3 regions of the Rahnella sp. CFA14(1/10) genome follow, and region 1 is predicted to be linked to each of the others. Evidence: predicted binding sites of a transcription regulator. Region 1 holds the regulator's gene; each other region holds the start of a gene.
The links. Region 1 encodes PurR, which represses purine synthesis genes. Its sites were predicted from a motif close to CANGCAAACGTTTGCNTG; they were not measured.
Positions count from the first base shown of each region.

Region 2: a site for PurR is predicted at 2,029-2,046, ahead of EVX52_RS23090 (NCS2 family protein). Genes of this name have one in related genera too.
Region 3: a site for PurR is predicted at 1,911-1,928, ahead of rbsD (D-ribose pyranase). Genes of this name have one in related genera too.

Region 1 is NZ_SEWS01000001.1:249,323-254,718, forward strand. Features, by position in the region: gene EVX52_RS01190 (Grx4 family monothiol glutaredoxin) at 1-146, opposite strand, end outside; gene EVX52_RS01195 (C40 family peptidase) at 609-1,505, shown strand; gene EVX52_RS25730 (YnhF family membrane protein) at 1,671-1,790, opposite strand; gene purR (HTH-type transcriptional repressor PurR) at 2,095-3,120, shown strand; gene punR (DNA-binding transcriptional activator PunR) at 3,156-4,061, opposite strand; gene punC (purine nucleoside transporter PunC) at 4,198-5,396, shown strand, end outside.
Region 2 is NZ_SEWS01000014.1:91,616-97,011, reverse strand. Features, by position in the region: gene EVX52_RS23095 (AsmA family protein) at 1-428, opposite strand, end outside; gene EVX52_RS23090 (NCS2 family protein) at 583-1,974, opposite strand; gene gltS (sodium/glutamate symporter) at 2,213-3,424, shown strand; gene EVX52_RS23080 (PTS sugar transporter subunit IIC) at 3,480-4,805, opposite strand; gene recG (ATP-dependent DNA helicase RecG) at 5,039-5,396, opposite strand, start outside.
Region 3 is NZ_SEWS01000006.1:350,179-355,574, reverse strand. Features, by position in the region: gene rbsA (ribose ABC transporter ATP-binding protein RbsA) at 1-1,471, opposite strand, end outside; gene rbsD (D-ribose pyranase) at 1,479-1,898, opposite strand; gene kup (low affinity potassium transporter Kup) at 2,113-3,981, opposite strand; gene ravA (ATPase RavA) at 4,249-5,396, shown strand, end outside.

The sequences.
Region 1 (5,396 bases):
GCAAAACGTTCGCCACAGGCAGAAAGCGCCTGAACAGCCTGAGCAGAGAAACCGCAGCTTGGCAGTTTTGGCGAACCTTTCATGTACAGCAGAATCGGGTTTTCAGAAACTTGCTTCTGAATCTTTTCAATAGTTGGAGTAGTCATTTCTTGCTTCCTCAAGCCGGTACAGGCTGTCACGATCATTGCTCTTCACGCGCAGCACAAAGAGACGGTGTACAATCACAATACCTTCTATTGTAACGACGGCAGCCATCAGATAAAAACGCCATTTTTTGTGGGGTCTTTCTCAGTGCTGACAATTTATTTAACCATTTTTAGCGGGTGCGCTCAGGCTCACATATTTAAACATTCATCGGGAATAACATTTCCGGCGTTCATCAATCCGATCAAATTTGCAGAATTCCACTGATTAACTCAAATATTAACATCATGAAAAACGGTCATTTTTTTGACTAAAAATGGCGGTTATTTCGACATAAAAAAAGCTATTAACTTTTTCTCACAATATGATCTAGAATCGAGGCAATTCGTGCTTTTTTGTCGGGTTCTTTTAGGCAATACTCTGACATCCCTGATGTTTAACCTACCACTCATGGTAACGAAGCTATGCGCTTACTGTTCACGCTTTTTGTGCTGCTCTTTACCCAGCTGTTTTTAAATATGGCACATGCGTCGCCACAGACTCGTGTCTCTGCCGATCAGCGTAAAAGTCATGTTAATCAGGCTGCGCCGGAAGAACGACGAAAGCGAAAAACGGTTGCTGCGAAAAACAGTAAAAAAACGAAAACCGCGCCCGTCACAGAACAAAAAACTCAGGATAAGAATTCGAAGAAGAAAGTGAAAAGCACCGAACTGGTTAAACGAAAGACCACGACGGAGAGAAGCGCCAAAACGCGGGCCGAAAGTAAAAAAGAAAAGACACTCAAGACCACGCGGGCCGAGAGCAAAACAGAGAGACATAGCAAAACCCGTGCCCTCGCGAAAAACAGCACGGAAAAGGCCGGTAAAAAAGAAGCCTATGGCCGGCACCGTAAAGGTAAGAAATTCGAAGAAGACAGCAAACCGATTACGCTAAGTGCAACACATAAAAAACGCTATCAGCATGCTCAGCAAACGGCCATGACCAAACTGATGCACCAGGTAGGAAAACCGTATCGCTGGGGCGGAACCTCGCCGAATACCGGTTTTGATTGCAGCGGCTTAGTTTATTATGCTTACAAAGATTTGATCCGTATAAAAATGCCACGTACAGCGAATGAAATGTATCACCTGCGCGATGCCGCTCCGGTCAAACGCGGCGAACTTGAAAGCGGTGATCTGGTGTTCTTCAGAATCAATAACCGCGGCGCGGCAGACCATGTTGGGGTTTACGTTGGCAACGGCAAGTTTATTCAGTCTCCAAGAACGGGCGAAGACATTAAAATTACTTCTCTTGGCGATGATTACTGGCAAGACCACTATGTAGGCGCACGTCGGGTAATGACCCCTAAAACGATCCGATAATAAACAATTCGTTAAGTCTGAAGGTTCGCTAATCAGCCATTGAATAGCATTTAACGAAGCGTTTCTGCAGGGAAGAACATCGGCGGTAACGGTCACTGCGTAACATTGAAAAGGGCGACGCCTGTGACAGGCGTCGCCCTTTTTTATGGCGGATCACTTATTGAATCAGTTCATTATTGCAGTGAAGCTGAAAGCGATAATCATAAGCAAAGCGCATACCGTGGTGATCAACGATAATTTCAGGTTGCTGTCCATCAAACCCCCTTTCGGATCAAATTGTGGCATTTCTTAATACCACACTCATTGTGTGCCAACGCATTTTCTCATAATTAACCTTTAAAATCTTGTGTTGAATGACAATGCGTTCCTGAGAATTTTGCTTCCACTTTCCTGCATTATAAGAGAAAATTGTCGGTTAACACGTCTGTGTGCCGGTCGATTTCACCCGAGAGCATTTCGCGCCTCATTCTGAAGAATCCACCCAATGATTTCACTGCCCTTTGAGAAGCCAGCAGTTAAATCCTCGCAGGCAAACGATTAACATAATGCTAACGTGCTGAAGCACGTGAGTTCAGGAGTCATTGTTTACATGGCAACGATTAAAGATGTCGCAAAGCGCGCTGGCGTTTCCACTACAACCGTGTCGCACGTCATCAATAAAACACGTTTCGTCGCCGAAGAAACCAAAGAAGCGGTTCTCCTTGCAATCAAAGAGTTACATTACTCTCCGAGTGCTGTAGCCCGCAGTCTGAAGGTCAATAACACTAAAACCATCGGCCTGCTGGCCACCTCAAGCGAAGCGCCCTATTTTGCCGAAGTGATTGAAGCCGTGGAAAACAGCTGCTTCTCCAAAGGCTATACGCTGATTTTGTGTAACTCGCATAATAACCTGGAGAAACAACAGGCCTACCTGCAAATGCTGGCGCAAAAACGCGTCGACGGCTTGCTGGTGATGTGCGCGGAATACCCTGATGAATTGCTCAATATGCTCGAAGAGTACCGCTCGATTCCCATGGTGGTCATGGACTGGGGTGAAGCACGCAAGAACTTTACCGACAGCATTATCGATAACGCTTTCGAAGGTGGTTACATGGCCGGTCGTTATCTGATTGAACGCGGTCATCGTGATATTGGCGTGATCCCCGGGCAACTGGCGCGTAATACCGGCGGCGGCCGCTTCCAGGGTTTTGTGAAAGCACTGACTGAAGCCAATATTCCTCTTCGTGACGAATGGGTAGTTCAGGGTGATTTCGAACCAGAGTCTGGCTACCAGGCAATGCATAAGATTCTGATGCAGAAGCATCGTCCGACTGCCGTATTTTGCGGCGGCGATGTGATGGCAATGGGTGCAATTTGTGCCGCAGACGAACTCGGCCTTCGCGTTCCTCAGGATATTTCCGTGATCGGGTACGACAATGTGCGTAACGCCCGTTACTTCTCCCCGGCGCTGACAACCGTGCATCAGCCGAAAGAACGTCTGGGTGAAATGGCCTTTACGATGTTACTGGACAGAATTGTCAGTAAGCGTGAAGAGTCCCAGACCATCGAAGTGCATCCGAAACTGGTCGAGCGCCGTTCAGTCGCCGACGGCCCGTACCGCGATTACCGTCGTTAACAAATAACAAACGCCTGCCTGTGCAGGCGTTTGTTCTAATCGCGCAGCCATTCCTGATTCATGGTGTCTGTATCGCCCATGTATTCCAACAGCCAGCTCAGTGAAGGTGAAGGATTGCTTTGATCCCACGTCAGGCAGCACGGGCTGTCAGGGAATATATTCTCCAGTGCCAGCACCTGTAATTTTCCCTGTTCAATCCACGGCATGACCCGGTGAACCGGCATCATACCCACGCATAAACCCTCAGTCAGGCATTCCAGCGCACAGGTCCAGTCCGGCACGACCAGACGCCGCTGGTTATCGAGCGTCCAGGTATCACGCTTAGGCAATGTCCGGGAAGTATCTTCCAGGCACAATGCCGGATAAGGTCGCAGTTGATCATCGTTCAGCGCACCGGATAGCTGCGCCAGCGGATGTTGCGGGCTGACGACACAATGCCAGTCCATAAATCCCATATCACGAAAACTGAAGCGCCCGCCAACCGGTATCGCGCGCGTAGCGCCGATCGCCACGTCTGCACGCCCGTCGACCAACGCATCCCAGACACCGTTAAACACTTCCGAGTGAATAATGAGTTCGGTATCCGCAAAATGGCGATAAAAATCGAGCACCAGACGCCGTGTCCGTGCGGGTTTGACAATCCGGTCGACCGCCACACGTAATTCGCCGCGCCAGCCGTTCGCCACCTGTTGACACTGCCGGCGGGTGGCTATCATTTTTTTTGTCATAACCCGTGCTTCATCGACAAAAACCTTTCCCGCTGGCGTCAGCACTACGTCACGATGTCGACGTTCAAACAACGGCACGGCCAGCCATTGTTCAAGCTGGCGGACGGTGTAACTGATGGCAGAAGGCACACGGTGTAAGTCCTGCGCAGCTGCACTAAAACTGCCGGTTCTTGCGACAGCATCAACCACTTCGAGAGCGTATTCTGACCACATAATCCAGCCTTCAATTTTTTTGATAGCAGAGTGCAAATATTAACGTTTCACAAGCCTGTTATCAAAGCGTTAAACTCCGCCCCCGGTATGAAATCTGCGTCACATCATCTGCAATAAATAAATTAACGAGACAATAATGAAACCCTCCTTTGGATTTATGCTCTATCTTGCGGGTCTGAGCATGCTGGGCTTTTTAGCCACCGATATGTATCTGCCTGCATTCAGTGCCATGCAAACCAGTCTGATGACCAGCCCCGGGATGATCAGCGCAAGTCTGAGCATTTTTCTCGGTGGATTTGCTGTTGGTCAGTTGCTGTGGGGGCCACTGTCGGACAGAATCGGCCGTAAACCGGTATTGCTTCTTGGTCTGATACTTTTTGCGTTCGGCTGTCTGGGTGTTATCTGGGTTGAGAATGTACGCGCTCTTCTGGCCCTGCGTTTCTTACAGGCCATAGGCGTGTGTGCTGCCGCAGTCACCTGGCAGGCTATCGTTGTTGACCGTTTTTCTGCCGATGTGGCAAAAAAAACTTTTGCCAGCATTATGCCGTTAGTGGCGCTTTCTCCGGCTCTTGCACCGTTGCTGGGTGCCTGGGTGCTCAATCATTTTGACTGGGAAGCTATTTTTGCCCTGCTGACCGTCGTTGCCATCGCTTTAGTGCTGACGACGCTGACTCTGCATGAAAACAAACCGGCAAAAGACGCAAAGGCAGATAAAACCGGCTTTACGACTTTATTGAAATCGCCTGTTTACAGCGGGAATGTCATGATTTATGCCGCCTGTTCAGCGGGTTTCTTTGCGTGGCTGACGGGCTCACCGTTTATCCTGAGCGATATGGGCTATTCACCCGGTGCCATCGGGCTGAGCTATGTTCCGCAGACTATCGCTTTCCTGCTCGGTGGTTTTGGTTGCCGTGTTCTGATCAACAGGCTGGACGGCAATAAAATTCTGCCATGGTTACTGACTGGTTACGGCATCAGTATGGTGGCCTTGTTCTGTGTGGCTATGTTCACAGATGCCGGGCTGACAAGTTTGCTGATCCCTTTCTGTCTGATGGCTTTAGTGAATGGTGCAACCTATCCAATTGTTGTCGCAAATGCATTAATGCCATTTCCTGCTAATACAGGTAAGGCGGCAGCGTTGCAGAATACCTTGCAGCTTGGGCTTTGCTTCCTTGCCAGCATGCTGGTTTCCGCATTTATTGTGCACCCGCTCATGGCGACAGTCACGATCATGCTGTCTACACTATTGTTGGTAGTTTTGGGCCGCTGGCTCTCTTTACAGCATAAAAATGTACGAGACGATGAGCAGCCACCGGAGCAGGAAACTCAGACTCT
Region 2 (5,396 bases), on a different contig from region 1:
TGGCCCTGAATGTCTAAGCCCGCGGCATTGCCGGTAAGCGCCATCTTGCTCAGTTGCAAAGTATTGGCCTGCAACGGCAATCTGATTGAGGAGGGACTGACGTTGAGGCGTCCGTTGACCAAAACGACGCGATCGAAAAAGCGCGGTTCGGTGATTTGCCGCCAGCTTAAATCCAGATCAACTTCACCGGCATTCAGCACTTCCGGTTGATTCTTCTGCCCGAAAATCACATGGGTTAACGTCACGCGACCCGGCGACGACCAGTTATGGTCGAGTTTCTCCACGGAAAGACGATACTCGCTGTTATTGCTGACCCAGCGGCTGACCCAGCCAGCCGCCCAGCGGGTTTGTAATAGGACGTATACCAGCACGATCGCCAGCACCAGAAGTAAGGCGAACGTCAGCAAAATTTTACCGATAAATCTCATCGTCTGGAGCCCTGTAACGGGAAAGTGGAAAAAAGATTCTTTGTTTATGCCGCAAACAGCGACTTTTCTCAACAGGTTAGCAGAACGGAGGCAATAAAAAACGGCAGGGGTTCCAGACCCACTGCCGCTGTTGCACACAGATTACATCCCGTGATCACTTTTCGTGAGGGAAAACCAGATTCAGAACAATCGCAGTAATACCGCCCGCCGCAATGCCAGAAGACAGAAGGGTTTTCAGCCAGTCTGGCGCGAATTGCAGGATCAGCGGCTGCTGTGAAACCCCCATGCCGACGGCGAGAGAAAGCGCCATGATCATAATCGCGCGGCGATTCAGACGCTCACGGGAAACAATACGCACACCTGAAGCGGCAATAGTACCGAACATCACGATGGTGGCACCGCCCAGCACCGGTTCAGGAATATGCTGCACAAATCCTGCAACGGCAGGGAACAGCCCGAGGATAATCAACATCAGCGCGACCACAAAACCAACATAACGGCTGGCAACGCCGGTCAGTTGAATGACGCCGTTGTTTTGTCCGAAGCAGGAGTTCGGGAAGGTGTTAAATACTGCAGAAAGCATTGAGTTCAGACCATTGGCCAGCACGCCACCTTTTATGCGCTTCATATACAGCGGGCCGCTGACCGGTTGTTCAGAAACGTCTGAAGTGGCCGTAATATCCCCGATGGTTTCCAGTGATGTCACCATGAAAATCAGCATCAGCGGGATCAGCAGATTCCAGTCAAAACCCAGACCGTAATACAACGGTGTCGGTAATGTTATCCAGTTGCTTTGTGTGGCTGGCGCGACGGTTGGCAACATGCCCGTCATCCAGGCTACCAGATAACCCACGGCCATCGCGATAACCAGAGACGCGACACGCAGATAAGGGTTGCGCTGACGGTTTAGCAGGATAATCACCACCAGCACAACGGCAGCCAGCAGCAGATTTTTCGGTGCCCCAAAAGTGTGATCGCTCATGGCCGCATAACCGCCACCGATAGACGTCAGACCGACCTGAATGAGTGACAGCCCGATAATCATCACCACAATGCCGGAAACCAGCGGCGTAATAATGCGGCGCGCGAGATGCAGGAAACGGGAAAGAATGATTTCGGTACAGGAAGCCAGCATCAGCGTACCGAACAGCGCCGCCATCATGGTCGGCACATCCGCACCGCCATTTTTCAGCGCCATCCCGCCCATGATAAGCGGTGCCACAAAGTTAAAGCTGGTGCCCTGAATAGAGAGTAAACCCGAGCCGACCGGTCCCCAGGTCTTAATCTGTAAAATAGAGGCCAGACCGGAGGCGAACAGCGACATGCTGATGATGTGCTGCGTATCCTGTGCAGGTAAACCCAGCGCCTGACAAATCAGCAATGCGGGTGTTATTACCGCAACAAACATCGCCAGCAAGTGCTGACAGGCGGCGAATAATGTCTGTGGTAATGGCGGACGGTCCTCGAGCCGGTAAATCAGTTCACTTTTTTGCTGGCGGGAGAGATCGGGTTGCTGTGTTTCTTGTTCTGCGGTTTGCGAACTCATGCTGTGGCATTCCAATAAGCGGCAAAGCGGGCATTTTTATAGAAATCAGCGACAAAAGCAATCGTTTGCTAAGCGGGATTTTCCGCAGCAGGTTTGGGATTGGGTGGGATTTATGACCTGTTTTTCTTGCCTGATGTAGTGTGTATGACTTCTAATTCAGTTTCTGGGAAAAAATATGTCAGTGTAAATTTTATAAGCCAATAATTTTATTGGATTTATTTCAGAATGGAGTTCGTCAATGATTCAACTCGATACCTACGGCACCCTGGTTGCTGCCACGTTGGTACTCCTTTTAGGACGAAAATGCGTCCAGTCGGTCAAATTCCTCAAGAAATACACCATTCCTGAACCTGTTGCCGGTGGTTTACTGGTCGCTTTATTGCTGCTGCTCGCTAATCAGATGTTCGGCTGGGAAGTCGGTTTCGACATGTCTTTAAAAGAGCCACTGATGCTGGCGTTTTTTGCCACGATCGGTCTTAACGCTAATCTGGCAAGCCTGCGGAAAGGTGGGAAATCCCTGTTTCTGCTGGTCTTTGTTGTTCTGGGTTTACTGCTTTTGCAAAATGCCATCGGCATCGGTATGGCGAAAATGCTGGGGCTGGATCCGCTGATGGGATTGCTGGCGGGGTCGATTACCCTTTCCGGCGGGCATGGCACCGGGGCGGCATGGAGCAAACTGTTTATTGAGCGTTATGGCTTTGAAAATGCCACAGAAGTCGCTATGGCCTGCGCGACTTTTGGACTGGTTCTTGGCGGTATTATTGGCGGTCCGGTGGCGCGCTATCTGGTTAGCCATTCTTCCTCCCCCAACGGAAATCCTGAAGATACGGTCGATCCGAGCGCATTTGAGAAACCGTCAATTGGCAGAATGATTACGCCACTGGTGATGGTGGAAACTATCGCCCTGATCGCGATTTGCCTGATGGCAGGCACATATACCTCCAGCATGTTGCAAGGTTCGGCCTTTGAAATCCCAACCTTTGTCTGCATGCTCTTCGTGGGCGTTATCATGAGTAACGTACTGGCATGGCTCGGTTTTTACCGTGTCTTTGACCGTGCGGTATCCGTGCTGGGTAACGTCAGTTTGTCGCTGTTCCTCGCCATGGCTTTGATGAGTCTTAAATTATGGGAGATGGCATCTCTCGCGTTGCCGATGATGGCGATTCTTATCGTGCAAACGCTCTCGATGGCGTGTTACGCAATTTTCGTGACTTATCGCGTGATGGGAAAAAACTACGATGCAGCGGTGCTGGCGGCAGGACACTGTGGTTTCGGGCTGGGTGCTACCCCGACGGCTATTGCCAATATGCAGGCGATCACCAATCAGTTTGGTCCTTCGCATCTTGCGTTTCTGGTGGTGCCGATGGTGGGGGCGTTCTTCATTGATATTGCTAATGCGATTGTGATTAAACTCTATCTGATGTTGCCCGTATTCCCGGCGATCAGTTAAAAAAACAGGCACAGAAACGTCGCTTCTGTGCCTGACTCATTCCTTCCCGTCAGGTTTATTGTGCTGCGTCCGCTTTTTTAGTGAACATCGGTTCGGCTTCAGCGGTTTTCTCCTGCGTCAGTAACTGCTTCTCATAAACTTTGAAGAACGGGTAATAAATCACCATCGACAGCGCCATCAGTAGTATGACCAGTATTGATACTTTGAAATCCCAGCCCATTGCCCATGCCGCACCAATCGGCGCTGGCGATGTCCACGGAACCAGTGAAATCATGTGCGGAAGAATATCCGTCGAAACGGCAAAATAGGCGATAACAGCATTGACCATCGGTGCCAGAAGGAAAGGGATGAAAAATACCGGGTTCATGACGATAGGCGTGCCAAAAATCACCGGCTCATTGATATTGAAACAACTTGGCACCAGGCTGAGTTTCCCCATCGTACGCAGATGTGCTGATTTACTTCGGCAGAATAACAGCACCAGCCCCATCGTCGCTCCTGAACCGCCAATAACGATCAGGAAATTCCAGAAGGCCTCGGTCATGATGTGTGTCATGGGTAAACCGGCAGCGAGATCGGTCTGATTCAGACCGAGATTGGTTAACCAAAACGCTTGCAACATACCGGAAACAATGGCCGAGCCATGGATGCCCGCAAACCACAGCAGGTGGCAAATCAGCACGGCGAGAAGTACTGCAGGCAGTGAGTCTGCGGCAGAAATCAGCGGTTCAAACAGCGCCATAATCGCCTGTGGCAACAACATATCAAACCCTGACTGTACCAGTAAGCTCAGCGGGAAAAGCGTAATCACCACGGCAACAATCGGGATCAACAAATCAAACGAATGCTTAATGTTTGAAGGCACCTGTTCGGGTAAACGGATACCAATATTGTATTTTTTCAGTAACCGCGTCAGTTCGGTGACATAAATTGCCACCAGAATGGCGGTAAAGATCCCCACGCCGCCCAGCGCTGCCGTCGACATCTTTTCATCAATCTGCGGTGCTGCGACCAGCAGGAAAGACATCAGCGCCAGCATTGCGGTCATGAACGGATCGAGTTTATAACTTCTCGCCAGATTGTAGGCAATCGATGCCGAGATGTAGATAGACATGATGCCCATCGTCATATTGAACGGTGTCAGGATCTGCACTTCATATTTTGCCGAGAGCGCCAGCCAGTTTCTGGCAAAGCCCCAGGACGATTCAGGCGAGAACGGCGGGTGAACAAAAACCAGTAAAAACGAACCCACAATCATAAAGGGCATTGCTGAAATAAAGCCATCCCGCACCGCCATGACATGTCGCTGTGAAGACAGTCGTGCGGCAAAGGGGCTGATTTTTTGTTCTATAAAGGTAAAGAGGGATTGACTGATACTCATGATGATTTGACCTTATGTTGAGGACATCAGACAGGGTTGCCTTAATAATCATCAGTGTAGTGGCGGGGTGTGGAACCGGTTACCTGCTTTGCCCCACTCTGTGAAGGTTATCAAATAACCTGAGCGGAAAGCTGTTTTGAAGACGCAATGGGGAAAAGGGAAGAGAATATGTTGAAAACAAAACATCATTATTAATAATGATTTGATGAAGTGCGAATGAGCGAGAAGAGAGATCAGGCGTTAGTGTAACGGACTCTTTCTGGCAGCCAGCGCTCAATCAGGGCCTGGGCATGGTCAGGGAATTGTTGCTGCAGATAACGTGCAATGCGCTGTACATCCGGGATCATCGCCTGATCACGTAATAAGTCAGCGACTTTAAACTCGGCACTGCCCGTCTGACGCGTGCCCAATAGTTCACCTGGCCCGCGGATTTCTAAATCCTGCTGAGCAATAACGAAGCCGTCGTTGCTGTCGCGTAAAACCTGCAAACGTTTCTGTGCTGTTTTGCTGAGCGGCGTTTTATAGAGCAGAACACAGTGAGAAGCCACGGCACCACGACCCACGCGCCCGCGTAACTGGTGTAACTGGGCC
Region 3 (5,396 bases), on a different contig from region 1:
CAGCTGCCATCAACACTTCTTGCGTAGCCTGTTCTATCGGGAATTCACCGCTTAAATGACCTTCATGCATCACCAAAACCCGGTCACTCATGCCAATCACTTCCGGCATTTCTGAGGAAACCAAAATGATGCTCAGCCCTTCGCGCTTGAACTGGTTTATAAGCTGGTAAATTTCTTTTTTAGCACCAACGTCAACGCCGCGCGTCGGTTCGTCGAGGATCAGAACTTTCGGCCGCGTCATTAATCCACGGGCAATCGCCACTTTTTGTTGATTACCGCCGGACAGCAGGCCGATGGTCTGCATCATTGACGGTGTTTTGATATTGAAAAGGCGGATGAAATCGCCGACAGCCTGCTGTTCGTCGGCATGCTTAAGGCGCCCGCCGGTGTGACTGAAATAGCGCAACGCGGTCAGTGACATGTTTTCTTTCACAGACATACCGAGCACCAAACCATCGCGCTTACGGTCTTCAGAAATGTAAACAATACCGTTTGCCAACCCGTCTTGCGGAGAGTGAGTCACCACTTCGCGGCCATCTAGCGCCACATAACCACTTTTACGCGGTAGCGCGCCGTAGAGAATTTTCATCAGTTCGGTACGGCCGGCACCCATCAAACCGGAAACCCCCAGGATTTCGCCGCTGTACAGATCAAAGCTGATGTTGTTCACTCCCGGTCCGCTGATATCACGCACCTGCAGGCGCAGCGCACCGCGTTCATGATTAATACGCGGGTATTGTTCCTCCAGACGGCGACCCACCATCATTTCAATCAACGTGTCTTCTTCCAGTTCGCTGACCGGACGCTCTGCAATGAACTGCCCGTCACGAAATACCGTCACGTCGTCGCAGATTTCGAAGATTTCTTTCATGCGGTGTGAGATATACACCACGCCACAGCCGGCAGCTTTCAGTTCGCGTATAACGCTAAATAAAGAAGCGGTTTCAGTATCGGTCAGGGCATCGGTCGGCTCATCCATGATGATGACTTTGGATTCAAAGCTAAGCACCTTAGCTATTTCGACCATTTGCTGGTCGCCGATGGATAAATCCCCCACCAGCCGGTCACTTTTGTAACGCAGATTCAGGCGCGCCAGCAGTTTATCGGCTTCGGCATACATCTTCTTCCAGTTGATACGGCCAAAACCGTTTACAAACTCACGGCCAAGGAAGATGTTTTCAGCAATAGTCAGTTGAGGGATCAGATTTAATTCCTGATGGATAATCCCGATCCCGGCTTCCTGCGATGCTTTCGGACCGTTGAACGTCGCTTCCTTACCCAGAAAACGTACTGAGCCGGCATCTTTTTGATAGATGCCGGTCAGCACTTTCATCATGGTGGACTTGCCCGCGCCGTTTTCCCCCACCAACGCCATCACTCGTCCCGGATAGACGCTGAGCGCCGCGCCGGAAAGGGCTTTCACGCCGGGAAAGGCTTTATCAATGCCTGTCAGTTGCAGCAAAGGTTGCATAAAAGCCTCAGAAGGTTACGCCGGCACACAGAATAATGTTCGCATAAGGCGAACATTCCCCGCTGCGGATCACAGCCCGACTTTTTTCGCTTTGCGCTTTGAATGCCTCATGGCTGACGTAATCCAAAGCAATGGTGTTTCCCTGGTGTTGTTCGAGTTGTGTCAATTGGGCGAGCAACGCTTCATGGAGTTGAGGATTTTTAGTCTGGATTTCCTCGGCGAGGATAGCCCGCTCAACCTGCATCTCGTGTGTCACTACCTCTAAGACTTGTAAAAAGGTGGGGACTCCCTGGGTTAATGCCAGATCGATGCGTTGGCAAGCTGCTGGCACCGGAAGACCGGCATCGCCAATAACCAGCTGATCGGTGTGGCCTAACCGGGCAATAACATGTGAGATTTCGGCATTTAACAGCGGTGACTTCTTCATTGTGAACTCCTACAGCGAAACGTTTCGCTCATTGAAGAGTTTATAAAGATTAGCGGACATGGCAACGAGCTAGTGATGGAATTGTGATCAGCGTCGAAACGTTTCGCTGACTGATTCGGAAACAACGTGGAAATTTGAGTTATCGTTTAAGAAAGGCAGGAGCAGAAATAAAACAGGGTACCCGAAGGTACCCTTTGAGCGGCAGAAATGGGGATCAGATTTCCACCTGCGTGCCGAGTTCGATCACCCGGTTAGGCGGAATTTCAAACTGATCGGGCGCACGCAGGGCATTGCGGCTGAGCGCCATAAAGAGTTTCCCACGGAAGTACAGATACCACGGGCGCTTGGTCAGGATCAGCGATTCATGCGACATGAAGAATGACGTTTCCATCATCCGGCACGGTAATCCTTCCAGACCACAGCGATGGAATACTTCTTCCACGTTCGGCGTTTCTTTAAACCCGTAACTGGCTACTACACGCCAGAACGTCGGTGACAGCTGCTCGATGGTGACACGCCGGACATTATGCACATAAGGCGCATCTTCCGTGCGCAGCGTCAGCAGAACCACGCGCTCATGCAATACTTTGTTGTGTTTGAGGTTGTGCAGCAATGCAAACGGAATGACGTTGATGGCGCGAGACATATACACAGCCGTTCCCGGAACACGCACCGGCGGAGATTTTTCCAGAGAGGCGATCATCGCCTCCAGGGAATTCCCATGCTCGTTCATACGGCGCATAAGGCGGAAGCGTTCGCTCTTCCAGGTGGTCATCACGATGAACATGCACAAACCCAGCGTCAGTGGCAACCAGCCACCGGAGAACAGTTTGGTGGCATTCGCCGCGAACAGCGGGATATCCATAAACAGCAGACCGATCAGTAAAAGTCCGACCAGGAAGGGTTTCCAGTGCCAGTTTTTAAGCGCAACCGTACAGGAAAGTATGCTGGTCAGCACCATCGTACCGGTCACGGCAATACCATAAGCCGCCGCCAGATTGCTCGAATGCTCGAAGCTGGCGATAACAATAACCACCGCAAAATAAAGCAGCCAGTTGATAGCCGGAATGTAAATCTGGCCTGCTTCCATTTCTGACGTATGGATAATGCGCATTGGCGGTAAATAGCCCAAACGTACAGCCTGGCGGGTCAGGGAAAACACGCCCGAAATAACTGCCTGGGAGGCGATAATGGTCGCGAGTGTTGCCAGAATCAGTAACGGGATTAATGCCCAGTCAGGCGCCAGCAGGAAGAACGGGTTCTTAATCGATTCCGGTTTTTTCAGCAATAATGCGCCCTGACCGAAATAGTTCAGCACCAGAGAAGGCAGTACCACGGTGAACCAGGCCAGACGGATAGGGAATTTCCCGAAGTGGCCCATATCGGCATATAACGCTTCAACACCGGTAATCGACAGAACCACTGCACCGAGCGCCAGGAAGGAGAACGACTTATGCTCGATAAAGAAGTTAACTGCCCACATAGGGTTCATGGCGCGCAGCACTTCAGGATTCTGCATAATACTGTTGACGCCAAGCACCGCCAGCGTCAGGAACCACAGCAACATTACCGGTGCAAACAGTTTGCCCACGATGCCGGTACCATGCTTCTGAATAATGAAAAGCAGCGTCAGAACAGTAATAGAAAGAGGAACGATATAAGGATCGAGCGAAGGGGCTGCGATTTCCAGACCTTCCATTGCGGAAAGTACTGAAATAGCCGGAGTGATCACCACTTCACCATAGAAGAAGCTTCCCCCGATCAGGCCGAGAATGACCAGAACGGCAGTGGTTCGCGCCGACGTGTTTCTGCCTGCCAGAGACATCAGCGTCAGAATACCCCCTTCGCCTGCGTTGTCCGCCCGCATCACATAAGTGAGGTACTTGAGCGAAACAATGAGGATTAACATCCAAAAAATCAGAGAAAGAAAGCCAAAAACGACGCTGGGTTCAACGTTAAAACCATAATGACCAGAAAAACACTCTCTTAAGGTATAGAGAGGACTGGTACCAATGTCGCCATAGACCACACCAATGGCGGCCAGGGTTACTGCTGGGAGTGACCGTTTATGTTCAGTGCTCATATTTCGTTTCTTTTTTGCTCGAACATCCGTAAGCGATGTGTGCGCTCAGACTTATGATGCCCACTAAAAGGCGCACAGTATGCACGAATAAATCAGATTGCCTACCCTTAAATGCGCAGTGAAACCGGCGTTCTTATGAACGAGGTCGCATTTTTGATAATAGAAAATTTTTAGTAATCAACAAGCTATAACGATAAAAATAAACGTGGAATATCGTCACCAGCCAGTACACTATTCAATAACTTAATGGATACCGAAAGAGACAGTATGGCGCAATCTCCCCTTTTGGCAGAACGGATAGCCCGTCTTGCCAACGCATTAGAACATGGCCTGTACGAACGGCAGGATGCCATACGACTTTGCCTTTTGGCCGCCCTGTGCGGCGAAAGCGTTTTCCTGCTGGGGCCGCCGGGCATTGCAAAAAGTCTGATCGCCCGTCGCCTGAAATTCGCGTTCCGCCATGCCCGCGCTTTTGAATATCTTATGACACGCTTTTCCACGCCGGAAGAAGTCTTTGGTCCGCTATCAATTCAGGCCCTGAAAGATGAGGGCCGCTATCTGCGTCTGACCGAAGGTTATTTGCCGGAAGCTGAAATTGTCTTCCTTGATGAAATCTGGAAAGCCGGTCCCGCCATTCTCAACACGCTTCTGACCGCCATCAACGAGCGCCGGTTCCGTAATGGCGAGCGTGAAGAAGCAATACCTTTACGTCTGCTGGTCAGCGCTTCCAACGAATTACCCGAAGCTGATGGTGGTCTTGAGGCACTGTATGACCGCATGCTGATCCGTCTGTGGCTGGATAAAGTGCAGGATAAGCAAAATTTTCGCTCACTGCTGACCAGCCGTAACAATGAAAGCACTAATCCGGTAGCAGAGTCTCTGAGTATCAGTGATGAAGAATACCAACAATGGCAGCCGGAGATCGACAAAGTCAATCTTTCAGACAGTTGCTTTGAGCTGATCTTCCAGCTGCGCCAGCGCCTTGATGCCCTGGATACTGCCCCTTATGTTTCTGACCGTCGCTGGAAAAAAGCCCTGCGCCTGTTGCAGGCCTGTGCATTTTTCAGTGGCAGAAAAGCGATTACCCCGGTGGATCTGATCCTGCTGAAAGATTGTTTATGGCATGATCTCAATACGTATAACCTCCTGCACACTCAGATTGAGCAACTCATCACTGAGCAGGCTTATCAGCAGCAGGCATTGCTGATGAAAATCCAGCAGCTTAATCAGCAGTGGATGCAACATCAGCAACAACAGAGCACGCGTCAGTCAATCAAACTGAGTAAGAAAGCCGGGATTTTCAGCCGTAAGCCACAATACAGCCTGCCAGAATCACTCAATACCCCCAATCTGACCTTGTTATTGCAAACGCCTTTGCACCTGCATGAAATAAAAGTCACACACTTATTATTCGA